4 regions of the Terasakiella sp. SH-1 genome follow, and region 1 is predicted to be linked to each of the others. Evidence: predicted binding sites of a transcription regulator. Region 1 holds the regulator's gene; each other region holds the start of a gene.

Region 1 (5,255 bases):
TAAGCAGCCTCGGCAATTTTTAATTATATGATCTATTCTTGCAAATTAGACAGGAAAGTAAATGATTATTCTCCGATCATGTTACATCCATCAAGTTTCCAATCTCTAAACCAAAATGCCGTGCCGCATTTCCCTGATTAACTGCAATTTCAACAAATCCAGACGAGTTATAATACCAAAAAGCTTCTCCGGGCTGTGTCTGACAAAAGACATCGGCATATGCGATGCGGTGTCCCTGAACCCTCAATACCCGCTCTTTTGGAAAGTCCCCTTCTCTGAGACTGGTCCAACAATTACCATAAACATCTATATAAATAATATTTACAATTTTATCTTTAATTATATTTTTCTTAAGTTCACTTATTTCAAGCTGTTGTCGTGGGAAGTCTTGCCCTTTTGATAGCATTGCAGCAACCGGGGCAAACAGGTCCCGACCATGAAATGAATGAGACAACGCATCCGGTCGCCATAAAATCTCATAAGCCTCTACATCTGCATACCGTGCCAGTATAGAGGTAAAAATCCCATTATCGGGACCAACAAACCAGCATTCATCGCATTTGAGGCATATCGGTTTTCGGCTTCCCCCCACACCGGGATCAACCACACAAAGATACACGCAGCCTTGGGGCATTTCACAGATCAGTCCATCTAACAACAAGGAAGCCGCCTCAATATTAAAGGCAGGCACATCCACCATCAGGTCAATGATAGAGCTGGCTGGATTATATTCCAGAATCCGTGCTTTCATCTGGCCCAAATAAGGGCCTGTCACGCCAAAATCTGTAAATGTGACAATCATGCCTTTCCCTTAAACGGTATTTTCAACATCGACCATAATTTCAAACAGGACTTACCTTTAAAATCGGCCAAACCAATGGTCATTTTATCATGCCCCATCATCGGCTGGCTGGTATAGCTTTGAAAAGCGCGATCCCAACAGCTCAAAAAAAAGCCGTAATTACTATTGGTTTCCTGACTTAATACAGAATGATGGACACGGTGCATGTCTGGTGTAACGATAAAAAGGCGCACCATTCGGTCCACCCCAAAAGGTAACTTCAAATTTGCATGATTAAACATGGCCATGGCATTCAGCAGAATTTCAAAAATAATCACTGCCAGTACATCAATGCCAAAGATAAAGATAACGACAATTTTATAAAAAATTGAAATGATAATCTCTAAGGGGTGGAAACGTATCCCCGTTGTAACATCACATTCCAAATCACAATGATGCATGCGATGTAAACGCCATAGTATAGGGATTTTATGCATGGCCCGATGCTGCATATAGATCGCCAGATCAAGGATCACGACCCCTAACAGCGTATTGACCAATTCTGTTGAGGCAGAAATATTCATCAAGGCTGCGTTTTCAACACTCACATAATAAGCCACACTCACAGGCACCCAGGGCATAAAGACCCGCACACATAGCCCACCAATGAGCAAAACTCCAATATTTGCCCCCCACCTCTGTCCTCTGGGGAATAAACGCGCACGCTTGGGGAAGAGTCCTTCACAAAAAGCAACCAGACAGAAAACAGAGAAAAACACGCCAAGTCGAATAAAACCTTCATTACTTGTAATGAATTCACTCATGACTGGCTTATTTCCTCATTTGCCTAAACTGAATGATGGCAACCCCTGTCATCGTTAGGAGGCCACCAATCATCTTATAAATAGTGAAGGCTTCCCCCAATAAAAAGACCCCAGCCCCCACTCCGATCATTGGGGCTAATAAGGTGAAAGGAACCACTTGGTTTACATCAAGACGACCAATCAATTTGTACCATAAATGATAAGCAATAACGGAAGAGCCTAAAATCGTATAGCAGAGCAGCAGCCAGACATGGGCTTCAGCTTCTTGCACAGCACGTAATTGGTCACTTTCCCAGAAATAGGACATGACAGCTAACACAGGAACTGCAAATAGGCTCATCCATCCCATAATAGCCAAAGGGGGGACATCTTCCAGTTTCTTGATCATAATGTTTGCCCATGCCCAGCAAAAGGCACATAAGATCACGGAAACAATGGAAACAAGTGTGCCCCCCTGTGGTTCACCCGCCAGAAATGCCGCCCCGATAAAGGCCATAGACATCCCCGCCCCACGTTTCAGCCCCAGTTTATCTGCAAAGAAAATGGCGGCTAGAATTGAACTAAACGGCACCCCAAGCTGTAGCAACAAAGCAACCGTTGCCGCATCGGCCCCCTGAAAGCCAACAAAAAACAAACCGAAATGCCCCACCCCTAACACAAGGGCAATGGGGATAATCTGTTTGAGCTGCGCATAGGACAGCCGGAAAAAAGGAAGAAGGATCGCCGCTGTAATCAAAAAGCGAACCACCGTCAGGGTCAATGGCGGAACCGAAGCCACAGAAACTTTAATAGCGGCAAAATTAAACCCCCAGATAATAACCACGCATAATGCTTGGACTGTATCACGGAGGTTCATAAGTTTACTGCCTTGCCTGCTGTCTTTCGCAGACTATGGCATATGTCAGACGGTTGAGTCTAACGAATAACCCGCTGCCCGTACGGTGCGGATGAAATCCGGTTTGTCATCAACACTTAAGGCTTTGCGAAGACGGCGGATGTGCACATCCACAGTGCGGACCTCCACATGAATATCGCGCCCCCAAACTTTATCCAACAGTTGTTCACGTGAGAACACACGACCAGGACGTTCCATCAGAACACGTAATAAACGATATTCCGTTGGACCAAGGTGAATGGGTGTGCTTTCACGCAAAACCTTATGTTCAGATAAATCCATAGAAATATCTTCATAAGAGAGCTTATCTTCAGCCAAAGTCGGGCTAGAACGACGCAACACAGCCTTTGCACGTGCGACCAGTTCATTGGGAGAAAATGGCTTGACGATATAATCGTCCGCACCACTATCCAGTCCACGAATGCGGTCATTTTCTTCACCACGAGCTGTCAGCATAATAATCGGTAAGGATTTTGTGCTTTTACGTTCACGAAGACGACGACAAACCTCAATCCCGCTTAAGCCCGGCAACATCCAGTCAAGAATAAGAAGATCAGGTTCCTCTTCTTCAACCAGCAACATGGCCTCTTCACCATCACCAACACAAAGAGCACGAAAGCCCTCTTTCTCAATATTATAACGAACCAATTCAGCCAGAGGTGGTTCGTCTTCAACGATCAAAACCAATGGGTCCATTTTCGTTTACTCTTCCAAACCTGTAAAACTTGCTTCATCATCTTTTGGGCGTTCATCTTCCAGATGTTTCCCGGTAACAAGGAAGTGGACATTTTCAGCGATGTTGGTTGCATGATCGCCTGCGCGTTCCACATTTTTTGCAATGAACAACAAATGCGTACAAGGCGTGATATTGCGCGGGTCTTCCATCATATAGGTCAGAAGCTCCCGAAACAGGCTGGTATGGAGCTGGTCAACAACCTCGTCTTGCTGACGAATATCAAGAGCTTTACGCTCATCCCGTTCCAGATACGCATCCAACACATTATGTACCATGGATTGCACCAACGAAGACATCCGCGCAATGGTATGAACAGCACCGATTGGTGCAGCACTGGATAAGGTGATCGTGCGTTTTGCGATATTTTTTGAAAGATCCCCAATCCGTTCAAGATCAGAAGATGTTTTCAACGCTGCAATCACGGCACGCAGATCATCGGCAACAGGCTGGCGCAAGGCGAGAATACGGGTTACTTCCGTATTAATTTCCATTTCCAGCTCATCAACCTTCAAATCATCGTGGATAACATCAGCTGCAACTGCTGTATCGCGTTTAACAAGTGCCTCACAGGCACGGCCCAGCTGAGATTCAGCAAGGCCACCCATACGGGCAATGGCGTTATCAAGCTGAGTTAGCTCAGTATCATAAGACTTAACTGTATGGTCTGTAGTATTCATGGATCAAATTACCCGAAACGGCCTGTGATGTAGCCTTTGGTACGCTCATCGACTGGTGAAGTGAAAATTTGTTCTGTTTCGCCATATTCAACCAGATTACCAAGGTGGAAGAAGGCTGTTTGTTGGGAAACACGTGCAGCTTGTTGCATGGAGTGCGTTACGATGACGATTGTGTAAGAGCCACGCAGCTCATCAATCAATTCTTCGATTTTTGCTGTTGCGATAGGGTCAAGTGCAGAGCACGGTTCATCCATCAACAGAATTTCAGGATCAACAGCAATGGCACGGGCAATACACAGACGCTGTTGCTGGCCACCGGACAGCCCTGTTCCCGGTTCTAAAAGGCGGTCTTTGACCTCTTTGAGCAAACCAACCTTTTCAAGACTTGTTTCAACGATTTCATCCATCTCAGCTTTGCTGTTGCCAATTCCATGCAAACGCGGGCCATAGGCCACATTGTCATAAATAGATTTCGGGAACGGGTTCGGCTTTTGGAAAACCATGCCCACCTTTGCACGCAGCAAAACCGTATCGACTTCTTTGGACAGAATGTTCATATCGTCGATCATAATCTCACCTGTGACAGAACAGGTGTCGATTGTATCGTTCATACGGTTAATACAGCGCAGGAAAGTCGATTTGCCACAACCAGACGGGCCAATAAAAGACGTCACCTTGCCTTTGGGCATATCAAGATTGATCCCAAACAGGGCTTCTTTTTCACCGTATTTCACACGCACATCACGAGCTGAAATTTTCACTTCATCTTGTGAAAAAGTAACTGAGTTAACACCGTTAGATGTTGTCCCATTGCTGACATTGACTTGGTTTTCAATATCAACTGCATTTTCTTTTGTCATTGGTTTCATAGCTTTCATTTCCATTATTACCAACGTCGTTCCAGCTTCTTACGCAAGAGAACGGCTAGCGCATTCATGGTGATCAGGAATGCCAACAATACCATGATGGCAGCGGATGTTTTTTCAACAAAGGCACGTTCCGGGCTATCCGCCCACAAATATACCTGTACAGGCAGTACTGTGGCTGGATCAAATGGTGTACCCGGTACGTCTGCAATAAAGGCAACCATACCAATCATCAGCAACGGTGCAGTCTCACCAAGGGCTTGCGCCATACCAATGATAGTCCCAGTCAAAATTCCCGGCAATGCCAAAGGCAACTGATGATGGAAGACAGCCTGCATTTTCGAAGCCCCCACACCAATGGCCGCTTCCATAATAGAAGGCGGGATAGATTTAAGTGCCGCACGTGCGGCAATAATGATCGTCGGTAATGTCATAAGCGCCAACACCATCCCCCCAGCAACCGGGGCTGAACGGGG
Region 2 (5,255 bases), 730 kb from region 1:
ATATGATGGCCGCGAAGCCTTTGAAGATGCCATTCACCAGGTTTTGGACAGCGAGAACATACAGCTGGTCTGTCTGGCAGGTTTCATGCGCTTGCTCACAGACGGGTTTGTCCAGAAATGGCGTGACCGCCTGATCAATATCCACCCGGCCCTCCTGCCCTCCTTTAAAGGGCTGCACACACACGAACGTGCAATTGAGGCAGGTGTAAAATTCCATGGCGCAACTGTTCACTATGTGCGCCCAGCCATGGATGAAGGACCGATCATCGTACAGGCTGCGGTCCCGGTTCTGCCCAGTGATACACCAGATGAACTGGCTGCACGCGTCTTGGAACAAGAACACCAAATCTACCCGCTTGCCCTGAAACTGATTGCACAGCGCAAAGTCCGCGTTTCAGGTGAAAAAGTTCTTTATAACGGTGTGGCTTGCTTGCCGGAAAGTGTGATTAACCCTGTTGGTTAAAAACAGATTGAACAAATAAAAAGGCCACCCGCTTGTAAAAACGGGTGGCCTTTTTTATAGGTTCACAATTTTCTTATGGCATCATCATGCCACGCAGTGTGAAATAAATCATACCAGCCAAAAGACCGGAAAGCGGCACCGTAATCACCCAAGCAGCTGCAATTTTGAGCACAGCAGAGCGTTTAACCAGCTCTTTCTTGTATTCTTTGCTCAGTCTTTTGCGTTCTTTCTTGGTCACTGTCGGCGCTTGTTTATGCTTTTTCAGGTCTCGGAGCATATGGCCTTTTTCTTCAAAGCTTGCCATTTCAAACTTATCAAGGAACGCATTGACTTCCTCTTCATCCTGACCTTCATGATGAGAACGAATTTCTGCAACCTTTTTACCATAGTTGGATTTGATCGCTTCTCGCAGGAAGCCAATCCCAAAGATCGCCCCAATGGCAATGTGGGTCGAACTTACAGGCAAGCCCAATTGAGAGGCAATAATCACCGTAATGGCCGCAGCCATCGCAATACAGAAAGCACGTGCCTGATCCAACTCGGTAATTTCAGAACCAACAGTGCGGATCAGTTTCGGGCCGAACAAAGCCAAGCCAACAGAAATCCCCAAAGCACCAATGATCATCACCCACAATGGAATAGCTGCTTTCGCTGCCATCGCCCCATGAGAGATCACGTCATAGATCGCCGCCAACGGGCCAACCGCGTTTGCCACATCATTTGCCCCATGAGCAAAGCTTAACAGAGCTGCGGCACAAATCAGCGGAATGACAAACAATTTGTTTACAGATGCCTTTGTCGGTTCCAACCCTTCTGCTGCCTTGGCAATCATTGGGCGGACAATCATGACAATAATAACAGCCACGACAAAGCCCCCACCGACAGCTGTCAGGAAATCCAGTTTAAAGAGCTTCTTCAAGCCCTTCATAATCAGATAGGTCGTGAAAGCCCAAGCCATCGCCCCGATCAACAGCGGCACCATTTTCTTGGCCGCCTCAATCATATTGGACTGATAGGTAATGGTTCGCTTGATAATATAAAGGAAGGTCGCCGCAATCATCCCGCCAAAGACAGGAGAGATCACCCAGCTGGCCGCAATCTGACCAACCTTGGTCCAGTTGGCAATATCCCAGCCAGCCGCTGCAATACCAGCCCCTAGCACGCCTCCAACGATGGAGTGTGTGGTGGAAACCGGCATGCCCAAGGCGGTTGCCAGGTTTAGCCAAACTGCACCGGCCAAAAGGGCCGCCATCATCAACCAGACGAAAACCTGCGGGTCCGTAATGGCTGATGGATCAATAATGCCTTTTCGAATGGTGCCGACCACATCACCCCCGGCAATGATGGCACCAGCCGATTCAAAAATCGCAGCGATGATAATCGCACCTGTCAAGGTGATGGTCTTGGACCCCACCGCCGGGCCAACGTTATTGGCCACATCGTTTGCACCGATATTCAGCGCCATATATCCACCGATAACAGCTGCTGAAATCAGCAAGAAACTTCCCGGCATTTTTGCGCCGACGAAAATAATAATGCCCACCAGAAACAATGCTGCTGTGCCGATACGAACAAGCTCACGTCTGTTGAGATACTGAGCGTTTTCGATTTTCTGAAGATTATTGAGATCCATGCCAAATACTCTTGATGTACTTCCCATTACAAAGAGGGCGAGGTCTGATTGCCTATAGCAATATGACAAACGTGTTATATTTTTTTTAAAGTTTCATTACAAGGAGACTCTTGGCGAATTTTAGGCAGAAAAAAAGGGCCCTTTTCTCAAGCACCCTTCCTTCATAAAAAACTCTTTGTAATCAAAGCTTAAGACTCTACTTTCGCCTCATCACGTAATTCAACACGACGAATTTTTCCTGAAATCGTTTTGGGCAATGCCTCGCGAAATTCAATTTCACGCGGATACTTATAAGGGGCTGTCAGATTCTTCACAAAATCCTGAATTTCCCTTTCCAGCTCGTCAGAAGCTTCATAGCCCGCACTTAGCGTGACATAAGCTTTCACAATCTCGCCACGCACCGGGTCCGGTTTCCCCACCACAGCGGATTCGACCACGGCCGGATGTTCGATCAAGGCACTTTCCACCTCAAACGGGCTGATGCGATAACCAGCAGACCCAATAATGTCGTCAGAGCGCCCAACAAACCAGATATAGCCATCACCATCACGCGTGGCCGTATCACCTGTATAATACCAGCCGTTTTTAAAACATTTGGCATTGGCTTGTTCATCTTTGAAATAACCATCAAACAGACCAAGGGGATGCGGCTCTGTCAGTTTCACCGCAATATGACCAACCGTGTCATCTTCAACGATTGTACCGTCTTCATCAATCACATCTACCGTCAGGCCCGGTACAGGCTTACCCATGGAACCGGGGCGCACTTCCATCCCCTTGTAGTTCGCTACAATATTAACCGTTTCCGTCTGACCATAACCGTCATAGACATCACAGCCTGTGGCATCCTTCCAGGTACGCATAACTTCCGGGTTCAGCGGCTCGCCGGCGCCAATACAATGGTTGAGGCTCCCCAGATTATAAGGCGACAGGTCCATTTGCGCGAACACACGATAGACAGTCGGTGGGGCACAGAAACAATTCACGCCGAAGCGTTCAATCAGCTTTAAATGCACATCCGCATCAAATTTCGGGTCGCCATCATAAAGCAAGATGGTCGCACCTTGCAGCATAGGCGGGAACAACATGCCCCAGGCCGCTTTCGCCCAGCCCGTATCAGTCAAGGTCCAGTGGATATCCCCATCGGCCAAATCCATCCAATATTGCCCGGTAATTTTATGGGCGAGGCCATAGGAATAATTACGTGGGACCATTTTGGGCAAGGATGTGGTGCCAGATGTGAAATAGATCAACATGAGATCATCTGCACCAGTGGGCTCACACTCTGCACGCTCCAACTGATCGGAGTTTTCTTCACACAGGGTTTCAAAATTCACCCAGCCGTCACGATCTTCCCCAATGATGATCAGATGCTCCAACGTCGGGCATTTTTCTTTGATCTCTTCAATCTTGGAGGCATGTTCCGCCGTCACAATCGCCAGCTTGGCCCCAGCGCGATTGATGCGATATTCCAGATCATGGGCTGTCAGCAGGTTCGTTCCCGGCATGGAAACCACCCCAACTTTCATAGATCCCACAAGCACTTCATACCAGGCCGGAAGACGCGCAATGACGACACAGGCAAAATCCCCTTTCTTACAGCCAAGCTTTTTCAACCCATTGGCAAAACGGTTGGCCTGGGCATTGAGGTGAGCGTAAGTATGTTCCACCACCGTTTCACAATCCCGGCTGACCGCAATATAAGCTACCTTTTCAGGCGTTTCCTTGGCGCGTTTTTCCACCAGATCAAAAGCAAAATTGTAATTGGCCGGAATTTCCAGATCAAACCCGTCGCGCATCGCCTGATAGACATCACTCATATGAAGATACTCCCTGTCTTTATGTTCTGTTTGAACAGAGTGTAGCGCGTGATGGGAAAATGATCTTGTGAAAAATTGTAAAGCTAAGGTCAGAACCTGAAAGTATTTCCACCCCGGAAAAGTCTTATGATCTACATTTTTGTTTTTTTAATCTAAAAAAATATAAATATTTTATACAAAACTGTTGTATGTTACCCGTTCTACTTAAAGTTCTCTCTTAGGTATGGACTTAATTTTCATGAAAGACGTCTTCCCTGCGATCCTTTTTTTTATGCTGGGATCATTATCTATTATCTGGATGACAGCCACTTCGATACCTGAGGGGAAAGGCGCACAATATGCAATTCTCACATCACCGTGGGAAGGGAAACAGGGCTTTTTAAAAGTTGTGGAACGTTCTGCAACACAGATTGTCAGATTTGGGGCCGCTGCCAATATTGGAATTGTAACGACAGACATACCTCATCAAAAGCAGAAGCTGTATGAAGCCGGCGCATGGCTCGTTTTTAATCCTGTTGTTACTGGGTTTTGTTTCCCGATTCAGCAGAAGTAATCAAGCAAAAGGAATTCGTAAATGGAACGCTTACATAATTTACAGGCATTTATCGCAAAATGTCTCGTCGCATTTATATGGTTTCATGTTCCTTTGATTTGGGTCGCATGCCTCTTTACAGGAAACGACTGGGTGTTCCCAACACTTCTTGCTGCACTGGGCGCCACACTTTACACACTCACCTGGCGCAAAAATCCGATTGGGTTGAGCAGTCTAAGCATGTCCTCCTTAGTCCTTGCCGTTTGTGTCATGCTATTGGTCTATGTTTTCCGTGAACACCCGTGGCAAATTGATGTTCACATGTATTTCTTCGCCCTACTGGCGATCTTATCCGCATGGTGTGACTGGCGGGCAATTTTGCTGTTCACAGCGGCTGTGGCTGTACACCATTTATCATTGAACTTTCTTTATCCTTTAGCCGTTTTCCCCCAAGGAGGAGACTTTTTCAGGGTTGTTTTCCATGCTGTGATCCTGTTGATTGAAGCTGGCGTATTATTTTTTGTAACCCGAAGCCTTCAAGCCAACTTGCTTGAAGCCGATACACTCCTCAAAGCAGCTGAAGAAGCAACAGAAAAAGCAGAAAAACTTTCAGAACAAGTTCAAAGTTCTGCCTCAGAGCAAGAGAAAAAGTTTGCCCGAAGTGAAAAACTCATTTTTGGTTTTGAACAAGACATTCAAAAAACGATTAGTTCTATGAATGAAGCGACAGAACACATGAATGAACACACACAATCTATGAATGCCATATCCCAACAGATTGAAGAAAGGTCCGAAACAATCCATTCC
Region 3 (5,255 bases), 390 kb from region 1:
TTGTTTTTTCAACCCCCACAAAACATGGATCGAGATATTGGTATCAGGATAGAGCGCATAAATCATGAAACGGTTGCCCGTATAGATAATATCTTCATTGCGCAGATCCAACACCACCACATTGCCATGAACCTGACTGCAACGTTGCAGCTGTTCAATAAATTTGGGCTGATGTTCATTATACATATCCACACGTTCTTTGACGTCTGGCAATTCAAGGATTTCCTGAATGGACATGCTGGCACAGCTTTCAATCAAATCCATCATCAATTGATAATTGGAAATGCGAAAATCACGAAAACGCCCCAGCCCTGTACGCGCATCCATCAGAAAGTTCAACAGTACCCAGTTTTCAGCCTTGAGAATTTCTTCACGGGAGAACTGGGCGGCATCGCCTTTGTCCACGGCTTCCATCATCTCATCCCAGCTTTCCGGGAATTCACCATGACCGCCATAATAACGCCAAACCACACGTGCCGCAGACGGAGCGTCCGGATCAATAACATGATTTTCAGGATCACCGCCCACACGAACCGTTTCACTCAGGTGATGGTCAAAGGCCAGATGGACCCCATCCACATAAGGCAGGTTGGTCGTGATATCACGATCCGTAATCGCAACCTTGCCATCCTGCATATCCTTTGGATGCACAAAGGTAATCTCGTCAATGAGGTCCATTTTTTTCAACAAAACCGCACAAACCAGACCATCAAAGTCGCTTCGCGTTACCAGTCGAAACTTTTCCCCCATATCACAACTCCTTCTTTCATGCACCGAGGCTTTAATTTCCTCAATGGGTATTACATAATTTGTTTAACGTTATCCTAAAAATAAAACTATTTCAAAGCTTTCCAACTAAATATTTAAAATTTTATATATTTTAAAAAGTTCCAGCGAACATTTTGATACTGGTGATTAAAAGGAAAACCGCAAAAGCTTTTTTCAAATAGGTCGGGTTCACACTATGGGCAATACGTGCCCCCAACGGGGCACACAAAACGGTCATGGGTACGATCAGGACAAACCCCAATAAATTCACATACCCGATAGAGCCAACAGGCAACCCTGCGGCCCCAAAGCCAGAGATAATAAAACCGACCGCACCGGGGATCGCAATCACCAGTCCAATCCCTGATGCACAGGCAACCGCCTTGCGCATGGGGAAATTATAAGCACTCAGGATCGGCACACTGATGGACCCGCCGCCGATTCCCACCATAACCGAGATTGAACCGATGATAAAAGCAAAGACAAATTCAAGGGGCTGACCGGGTAAACCATCACGAAAATGGCCACCTGTTTTTGAAAACAGCATGCGCAAAGCCACAATAAAAGCCAGAATGGAAAACATCACCGTCAGCACCTCCCCTTTCAGGAAAGAGGCTAAAACAGTCCCGGCGATCACCCCGACGACAACACCTGGGGTCCAATTTTTCAACAAGGTCCAGTCCACGGCCCCCTTTTTATGATGGGAGCGCACCGATGACACAGAAGTTGCAATGATTGTGGCCAGTGATGTTCCAACAGCAACAAACATGGAAACATCCGCACTGACACCAAACGTCTGAAACAGGAAATATAAGACAGGAACAATCACAATTCCCCCGCCGACCCCTAACAGGCCAGCCAGAATGCCTGCAACAACACCTGTCGCCCCCAAGGAGGCGACAATTTGCATTAAAAATAAGGGGTCAGAAAATAAATTTGCCAAGTTCTTCCCTTTCAATCGAGCAAGGCGGTCATTTTTGATTCAATTTCGCGCATTTCCATTTAAAAAGCCACGGTTTTTATCCGGCATTATTGCACTGGTAATCTTTTTAAATTACACTTTTGCGATAAAACACCGTTTAACTGGGGATCAATCATGGCAAACGGCGCCGAACTCGACATTTTCAACATTTCCTCTGGCCTGTTAGGCGGGCTTGCAATTTTCCTGTTTGGACTGGAACAACTTTCCGGCGGGCTTAAGGCTGTCGCTGGTGAGAAAATGAAGACCATCCTTGCCAAGCTAACTTCCAACCGCTTTATGGGGATGTTTACAGGCGCTTTTGTCACCGCCATCATTCAAAGTTCATCGGTCACAACGGTTCTTGTCGTCGGGTTCATCAGCGCCGGATTGATGAAACTTTCCCAATCCATCGGGATCATTATGGGGGCGAACGTTGGCACAACCATCACCGCCCAGATTATTGCCTTTAAAATCACCCATTTTGCAATGGTGATGGTGGCTGTCGGCTTTTTCATGTTCTTTTTCAGCAAGATCGACAAAATCAAGCAATATGGCAATATGCTGATGGGGCTGGGCATGGTGTTTTTGGGCATGAACCTGATGTCTGACGCCATGAAGCCCCTGCGCAGCTTTGAACCTTTCCTTGATCTAATGGTCAGTATGGAAAACCCGTTCTTTGGCCTGTTGGTTGGCGCAGCCTTTACCGCTTTGGTTCAATCATCTTCTGCTACAACCGGGATCGTCATTGCATTGGCAACACAGGGATTGCTATCCCTGCCCGGTGGGATTGCCCTGATTTTTGGGGCCAATGTGGGCACCTGCGTGACCGCCATGCTTGCCTCCATCGGGAAACCACGCGAAGCCATCCGCGCCGCTGTCGTCCATGTCCTGTTCAACATTGCCGGGGTGTTGCTCTGGATTGGTTTTGTAGATCAACTGGCAAGTGTTGTGCGTGATATTGGTGGGGACACCAGCGGCACAGCGCGAGACATCGCCAATGCCCATACAATTTTTAACGTCGCCAATGCCATCCTGTTCATCTGGTTTGTTACCCCATTTGCCAGACTGGTCGAACGGCTGGTCCCCCTGGAAGACAAAGACACAGGCCCGTCTGTTAAGCCCAAATACCTTGAAGAGGATATTATCTCCACTCCCTCCATTGCCTTAAATGCCGTGCGTCTGGAAATTGGTGAACTGGGGCGCCACGTCCAAAGAATGATGGGAAGTATTTTACCTGCCACACTTAGCGGCACACGCGGTTCTTTGGATAAAGTGGCTGATCTGGATGAAAATGTCGATCAGCTCCATATGTCGATCATTAAATATGTGCGCAAAATCGGTGCTCAATCCCTTGGGGAAAATGATATGCGCGAGGTTGTGCGCCTCATGTCAGCTGCCAATCATGTGGAAAATATTGGCGATATTATTGAACGCGATCTTGTGGAAATCGGCAAGCACCGTATTGAAGAAAAAATCACCGTCAGCCCACAAACAACCCATTTGCTCAAATCCTTCCACGGTAAAGTCGAAGAAGCTCTGGACCTTGCTCTGGAAGCCCTTCACACAGATGACCCGGATGTGGCACGCAAAGTCATCGCCATGAAAGGCCCCCTGACCCATGAAGCCAAACATATCACCAAACATGGGGCTGAACGCCTGATGCAAGACGGCGAAAACCGCCATTATTCCTATTCACGGGAAATGGAAACCGTAGAACGCCTGCGCCGTATTTACTATTTTGCCAAACGCATTGCCAAAGGGGTTATTGCCAAGGCTGAGGAAATTGAACGAGAAAACTGGGAAGAAGATAAAAACCTGTCTGAAATGCAGGCTCTAAGCGCTGAGTAACAGCCCCTATAGGCATCACCCCCTACCCCATCACGCGTTCAATTTTTTCCAGTAAGGCATCAGTTTTAAAAGGCTTGATCAAATAACTGGATGCCCCGGCCTTTTTGGTTTGATGGACAATTTCCTGGCGTTTTTCAGCAGAAATAATAATCACGGGAAGCTGTTCCAGCTGTTCATCCGCCCGAATGGCATTCAGCAATTCTGTCCCTGACATAGGTTCCATATTCCAGTCAGTGATCACTAGATCGCATTCACCTTTTCGGACCTCTTCCAACGCAAGCTCAGCAGAATTGAATTCCTGCACATTTTCAAAACCCAAAATTTCCAATTGTGAGGCAATTGCCAAGGTCATGACTTCATAATCATCGACAATGATAATTTTAGAATCTTTATCAACCGCCATTTAACTCCCTCAAGTCCCTAGAAATAATCTTTTTAGTTTAAATACATACATTATTTTTACCACAAATAAGATTGAAACACGAGATCAAACCACGCCTTGTGTATTGCAGTCTTGTTACATTTCACCCCAGTTTAGAGTCGACCCTTCCCCAAGAACGCGATACATATGCCTGCATGAACAAAGAACTTAATATAGAAATTTTTCTGGTTGCCGTCCCCGGTCTGGAAGATGCCTTGCTCAATGAAACCCGTGCACACGGATTTCGCAGTCCAAAGCGCAGCAAAGGCGGCATTACAATTGAAGGACGCTGGCATGATGTGTGGCGTGCCAATCTTGTCTTGCGCGGTGCCAGCAAGGTTTTGGCCCGTATCGGTTCGTTTCGCGCCATGCATCTGGCACAGCTGGATAAACGGGCGCGTAAATTTAACTGGTCCGATTTCCTGCGCCCGGATGTGCCTGTGCGCATTGAAGTTAGCTGTAAAAAATCCAAGATCTATCATCAAAAAGCCGCAGCCCAACGCATAGAGCGCGCCATCACAGAAGAACTCGGCGCGCCTGTTTCTGCGGAAGCTGAGATTTGCATCAAAGTGCGCATCCTTGAAGACCTCTGCACCATCAGCATTGATACCTCCGGTGAGGGCCTGCATAAACGCGGTCATAAAGAGGCCCTGAACAAAGCCCCCATGCGCGAAACATTGGCTTCCCTGATCCTGCGCCAATGTGGCTTTGATGGAAGTGAGCCCGTCATTGATCCCATGTGCGGGTCCGGCACCTTTGTGATGGAAGCCGCTGAAATGGCAAGCCAACTGGCGCCGGGGCGCAGTCGTAGCTTTGCCTTTGAACAGCTTGTCACCTTTGATCCGGCCCGCTGGCATGAGATCAAAGACAAACAAACCTCTCTACAACCATCTGTACATTTTTACGGGTTTGATCGCGATGGCGGGGCCATTCAACGCAGCCAAGCCAATGCAAAACGTGCAGGCATCACGGAAAGCTGCACCTTTACCCGTCAAACCATCAGCCAACTCAAAGCCCCCGACGGGCCAAAAGGGCTCATCGTCATCAATCCCCCTTATGGCGTACGTATTGGCGAGGTCAAGAAGCTTTTCCCGCTCTATCAATCCTTAGGCAATAAGTTAAAAGATGGGTTCTCTGGCTGGCGTGTCGGGATTGTCACCAATTCAGATAAACTGGCCAAAGCAACCGGACTGAAATTTAACAACACCAAAACCGCCTTTTCCCATGGCGGGATACGTGTCACGCTCTATCAGGCTG
Region 4 (5,255 bases), 520 kb from region 1:
CGTTTAACCAAATTTATACAGGAGCTGATCAGCGGGTCTTGCTGTTTTACCGCGTCATCAAGGGATAGGAAGAACTGGCCTTCGCGCATACTATAACCGGAAAAAACCAGATGAGACGGCTGCACTATTTCCAGAACCTCCTGAAGCAAAGCAATGGCGGCAGGCAGGGTTTCCAGACGTTTTTTTGAGACGTCCGGGACTTTATGTAATTCTTCTGCGCTGAGTTCAGCCAGCTTTTGCAGAAGTGCACTTGCCTCTTCAAATTCCAAGGTGAAGTTATCAATCACATGTAAGGGGTAATCCGTTTGATGCATGATCAGGCGGGCAACCGCACGCAATGAGCCACCGACCGCATAAAATGGGCGGGCTTCCATTTCTTTGATCCAGTTCAGTGGGGACAGCTTTTCATGGATAAATGTGCGCATGGCTGCAATGGTGTTACGCTCATTGTCAGAAATACGCAAATGGCCCAGTGGGGTGGTATCATGTTTGGCAAAGGTCCCGTGATCAAGGCCAACAAGATCAAAGCTTGCACCGCCCATATCGCCAAGAAGCCCATCGGCTTGGGGCAAACCGCTTAGGATACCGTATGCAGCCAGTTTGGCTTCTTCTTCCCCACTGATGACACGAATGTCAGCATCAAAGCGTTTTTTGATTTCAGCGACAAAGGCAGGGCCATCCTTGGCCTCACGCACCGCTGCGGTGGCGAGCAGGCTGACATGATCCACATGCATGACCTCTAGCAGCTTCATAAAACGGTTTAGGGTTTCATACGCCAGTTCGACCCCTTCGGGATTTAACAATCCGGTTTCATCAATCCCTTTGCCCAGACGGCATTGAACTTTTTCATTAAAGACGGGCAGGGGAATACGCGCTGGACCGTGAAAGACAACAAGGCGTACGGTATTGGACCCGATATCAACAATAGCGGTAAGCTTTCCGGTGGCATCGGGTCCAATGAAATGATACATGCGCGTTTCTTAGTCCAACATTAGCTTTTTCAGGCTGGTGCCTTTTTTCTTCAGGGCAGACCCACGGCCAGACAGGCTGGGGTTCGTCATGAAATAGGTATGACAGGAGAAGGCATCTTCACCATTTGTCACGCGATCAAAGGAACCATCGGCTTTCAGGACCCAGCTTTGTGCCTCATCCTTTAAGTTGGCAACCATGATCTGATCTAGGATTTGGCGATGAACCGTATCTGTTTCAATAGGAATAAGTGTTTCAACACGACGATCCAGATTGCGTGGCATCCAGTCCGCCGAAGAAATATAAATCTTTGCCTTGGAATTAGGCAGCTTGCCACCATTGCCAAAACAGACAATACGGGAATGTTCAAGGAAACGACCAACAATGGATTTGACCCGGATGTTTTCTGATAGCCCCGGTACCCCCGGACGCAGACAGCAAATTCCGCGAATGACCAGATCAACCTGAACACCTGCCTGAGAGGCTTCGTAAAGGGCATCAATAATTTTGGGGTCCACAACCGAATTCATTTTCGCCCAGACATGGGCAGGCTTTTTCGCCTTGGCATTTTTGATTTCGTTCTTAATGCCGTCAATGATGGTATCGCGCAAGGTCAGCGGCGAATATTCCATCTTTTCCATTTTTTCCGGTTCAGCATATCCTGTCATATAGTTAAACAGCTTGGTCGCATCGCGACACAGGGCCGGGTCACAGGAGAAGAAGGACAGGTCGGTATAAATTTTGGCCGTAATAGGGTGATAGTTCCCGGTACCAAGGTGAACGTAAGAGCGCAGTTTTTCCCCTTCACGACGCACAACAAGGTTGATCTTGGCATGGGTCTTTTTATCGACAAAGCCATAGACCACTTGTGCACCGGCACGTTCCAGATCACGCGCCCAGCGGATGTTGGCTTCTTCATCAAAACGCGCTTTTAATTCGACCATAGCCGTTACAGATTTTCCAGCTTCTGCCGCTTCGATCAGGGCCTTAATAATCGGGGAGTTGTTGGATGTGCGATAAAGCGTTTGTTTAATCGCGACAACTTCTGGGTCACGGGCAGCTTGAAGAACAAACTGCACAACCGCATCGAAGCTTTCATAGGGGTGATGCACGACGAAATCTTTTTTGCGAATGGCGGCAAAACAGTCCCCACCGAAATCGCGGATACGTTCAGGGAAACGAACATTATAGGGGCGGAATTGTAAATCGGCGCGTTCATCACAGATCAATTCCTTGATATCAGCCAGACCCAGCAGGCCATCCAGCACGAAACAGTCTGCTCTATCCACATCCAGTTCTTCAATCACCAGATCACGCAGTTCAGCAGGCATACCTGCATCAATAGACAGCCGAATGACGGATCCGCGACGACGGCGTTTCAGTGCCGTTTCAAAGGTGCGGACCAAATCTTCGGCTTCTTCGTCGATTTCCATTTCACTATCACGAATGATTTTGAACAGACCGGAAGAAGAAACCGTGTAGTTCGGGAACAGCCGATCAAGGAACAGGCGGATGACTTCTTCAATCGGCATGAAACGGATGGTTTTACCGTAATCGGGCAGGCGCACAAAACGCGGCAGCATTTGCGGCAGCGGGACAAGCGCTTTAAGGGGCTGCTGATCAATGGTGGATTCCAGCCCAAACATCATGGCTAGCCCCAGGTTTGGAATAAACGGGAAGGGGTGGGCCGGGTCAATTGCCAGCGGGGTCAGGGACGGGAAAATCTGATGGATGAAATGTTCCTCCAGCCAGCCGATATCGCGTTTGGGGATATCTTCGCATTTTAAGACCTTAATGCCTTCTTTCAGCAAGAGGGCGCGAAGGGCGCGGTAGCGTTCTTGTTGACCTGTTACCAGTTTATCTGCGGCCTCATGAATTTGTTCCAGCTGTTGGGCGGGGCTGAGGCCATCATAGCTGAGTGTTTTGACCCCGGCGTGAACCTGACCGTTCAAACCGGCCACGCGGACCATGTAAAATTCATCAAGGTTGGCTGCTGAAATAGACAGGAAACGCAGGCGTTCCAAAAGCGGATGATGTTCGTTGTCGGCTTCATCTAAAACCCGTGTGTTGAAGGATAGCCAGGAAAGTTCACGGTTAATAAACCGTTCCGGTGAATCCATCGGAATAGAAGGAGGTGCGACTTTTTTTTGTGTTTGTTGCTGTGTTGCCATGTCAATCATCTCCAATGCAGGTTTTAGGGTCAGGACGAATGTTGAATTTATAGTCTATAGAAGGGACTGAGGGAAATGTTTAGCGGGGAAATAGCTGAAAAAGATGAAACTTTTATGATGGTTCGCTATGATTGTAACGTAACGAAGGAGATATCGCTGAAATGAAGCAGCTTTTGCTTTTACGTCATGCCAAATCCAGCTGGTCTGATCCGGCTTTGGTTGATTTTGATCGCCCTTTAAATCATCGTGGGCGTAAGGCCGCGCAGGATATGGCAGTTTTTCTGTCTCAAGAAAGGCCCCTACCGGATACGATTCTCTGTTCAACGGCACAACGTACCCGCCAAACTCTCATGGCGTTGCTGGATATTTATTGCCATCCCATCCAGATTGAAATGAGGCGCGATTTATATCATGCAGAAGATCAGGTGATTTTGAATATGATCCAAGGGGTGAAGCATGACCCTGAGGTCTTGATGATGATTGGTCATAATCCGGGATTGGAAGATGTTGCACATTTGCTCTGTCATCAGGGAGACGCAGAAGCCTTGCGCGAGATGTGTTTGAAATTTCCAACAGCGGCTTGTGCCCATATCCGTTTTGATGTGGAACAATGGCGCGATATCACCGCGCAAAGCGGTCAGCTTAAAAGCTTTATCAAACCACGTGACTTGTAATTTTATTTCCCGCCAAAAGCCTTAATCGCCGTCAGGTAAAGTCGCGCACGGGTTTCGTCGTCCAGTCCGTTAAGGATGTCTTGCTTGGCTTTGCGCACTTTCATGGCCGAATCAATCAAGGCCCGACGTTCCGGTGTCATTTTACGGGCGGCTTCACGTTTGACCTCGGCCAGCAGTTCTTCATTTTTTGCCAGCATATCGTCCATTCTGACGCCGCTGTTTTCAAGCTTGTCGATGGCATCGTCCAGGGCAATGCGAGAATCGGAGCGGATATCCGCATCTTGTTGTGGCTTGATTTTCGCTTTTGCTTTTTTACCTGTTTTGGACTTCGCCCCTTTTTTCTTTTTATCCTTGGGCTTGTCCATGGCTTTATTCAGCAGCATTTTTTGAAGAGATTCAAACATCGCACTAATATGTCAACTTCATGAAATTTCGATCTGTTTGACATTGTAGCACGAAAATATTGTGGAAATCTAAATGCATCTCGTTATTCTTGACGTAGCTTTATTTTTATCTCCGCCAAACTCAGTAAATGAATAGGTTCTGACCCTTATTATGAAAAGATCAAGAAATGCAAAAATCATCGCAACGTTGGGTCCGTCTAGCTCAACTCGCGTGCGTATCGAACAGTTGTTTACAGCAGGGGCTGATGTCTTTCGCCTGAATTTCTCTCATGGGTCCCATGAAGATCATAAAGAACGTTACGATGCCATTCGCGATGTGGAGAAAGAATTAAACAGCCCGATCGGCATTATGATGGACTTGCAAGGTCCGAAGCTCCGCCTTGGGGCATTTCGTGATGGCAGTGTGTTGCTGGGCATGGGGCGTCGCTTTCGCCTTGATCTGGATATGACACCGGGGGATGTAACGCGTGCACCGTTGCCTCATCCTGAAATTTTTGCAGTGTTGAAACCGGATATGACGCTGTTGCTTGATGATGGCAAGATGCGCCTTAAAGTCATTGAATGTGGCGAAGATTATGCTGAAACCGAGGTTTTGGTCGATGGTACCTTAAGCGATCGCAAGGGGGTGAATGTTCCGGATGCGGTTTTGCCGCTGTCTGCTTTGACAGAAAAAGATATTGCGGATTTGCGTTTTGGCTTGCAGCTTGGTGTGGATTGGGTAGCTCTGTCCTTTGTACAAAAGGCAGATGACATTCGTGAAGCCCGCAAGTTAATTGGTAAAAAAGCCTCCATTATTGCCAAGCTGGAAAAGCCATCGGCTATTGACGATCTGGAAGAGATCATGGAATTGACCGATGCGGTGATGGTTGCACGTGGTGATCTGGGTGTGGAAATGCCGCCGGAAGATGTCCCGATTTTGCAAAAACGGATTATCTCATTGGCGCGTCAAAAAGGACGCCCGGTGATTGTGGCAACACAGATGCTTGATTCCATGGTCAGTGCCCCAGCCCCGACCCGCGCAGAAGCATCAGATGTGG

Evidence for each region. Region 1 encodes PhoB, which activates phosphate uptake and scavenging genes when phosphate is short. Its sites were predicted from a motif close to TNTCATAAAACTGTCA; they were not measured.
Region 2: E4K71_RS03740 (inorganic phosphate transporter) is a predicted target of PhoB. The motif match lies at 2,182-2,197, and genes of this name have one in related genera.
Region 3: E4K71_RS08975 (Na/Pi cotransporter family protein) is a predicted target of PhoB. The motif match lies at 1,823-1,838, and genes of this name have one in related genera.
Region 4: E4K71_RS04760 (RNA degradosome polyphosphate kinase) is a predicted target of PhoB. The motif match lies at 3,245-3,260, and genes of this name have one in related genera.

What each region holds. Positions count from the first base shown of each region.
Region 1 covers NZ_CP038255.1:1,553,257-1,558,511, forward strand. Annotated here, with positions in the region: gene E4K71_RS07375 (SAM-dependent chlorinase/fluorinase) at 77-802, opposite strand; gene E4K71_RS07380 (sterol desaturase family protein) at 799-1,605, opposite strand; gene E4K71_RS07385 (EamA family transporter) at 1,613-2,461, opposite strand; gene phoB (phosphate regulon transcriptional regulator PhoB) at 2,507-3,196, opposite strand; gene phoU (phosphate signaling complex protein PhoU) at 3,203-3,913, opposite strand; gene pstB (phosphate ABC transporter ATP-binding protein PstB) at 3,922-4,782, opposite strand; gene pstA (phosphate ABC transporter permease PstA) at 4,800-5,255, opposite strand, start outside.
Region 2 covers NZ_CP038255.1:821,831-827,085, reverse strand. Annotated here, with positions in the region: gene purN (phosphoribosylglycinamide formyltransferase) at 1-463, shown strand, start outside; gene E4K71_RS03740 (inorganic phosphate transporter) at 537-2,096, opposite strand; gene E4K71_RS03735 (AMP-binding protein) at 2,285-3,916, opposite strand; gene E4K71_RS03730 (hypothetical protein) at 4,155-4,469, shown strand; gene E4K71_RS03725 (methyl-accepting chemotaxis protein) at 4,491-5,255, shown strand, end outside.
Region 3 covers NZ_CP038255.1:1,941,992-1,947,246, forward strand. Annotated here, with positions in the region: gene E4K71_RS08965 (exopolyphosphatase) at 1-750, opposite strand, end outside; gene E4K71_RS08970 (sulfite exporter TauE/SafE family protein) at 881-1,711, opposite strand; gene E4K71_RS08975 (Na/Pi cotransporter family protein) at 1,865-3,577, shown strand; gene E4K71_RS08980 (response regulator) at 3,600-3,980, opposite strand; gene E4K71_RS08985 (class I SAM-dependent RNA methyltransferase) at 4,154-5,255, shown strand, end outside.
Region 4 covers NZ_CP038255.1:1,036,686-1,041,940, forward strand. Annotated here, with positions in the region: gene E4K71_RS04755 (Ppx/GppA family phosphatase) at 1-971, opposite strand, end outside; gene E4K71_RS04760 (RNA degradosome polyphosphate kinase) at 981-3,140, opposite strand; gene E4K71_RS04765 (histidine phosphatase family protein) at 3,302-3,814, shown strand; gene E4K71_RS04770 (hypothetical protein) at 3,817-4,218, opposite strand; gene pyk (pyruvate kinase) at 4,370-5,255, shown strand, end outside.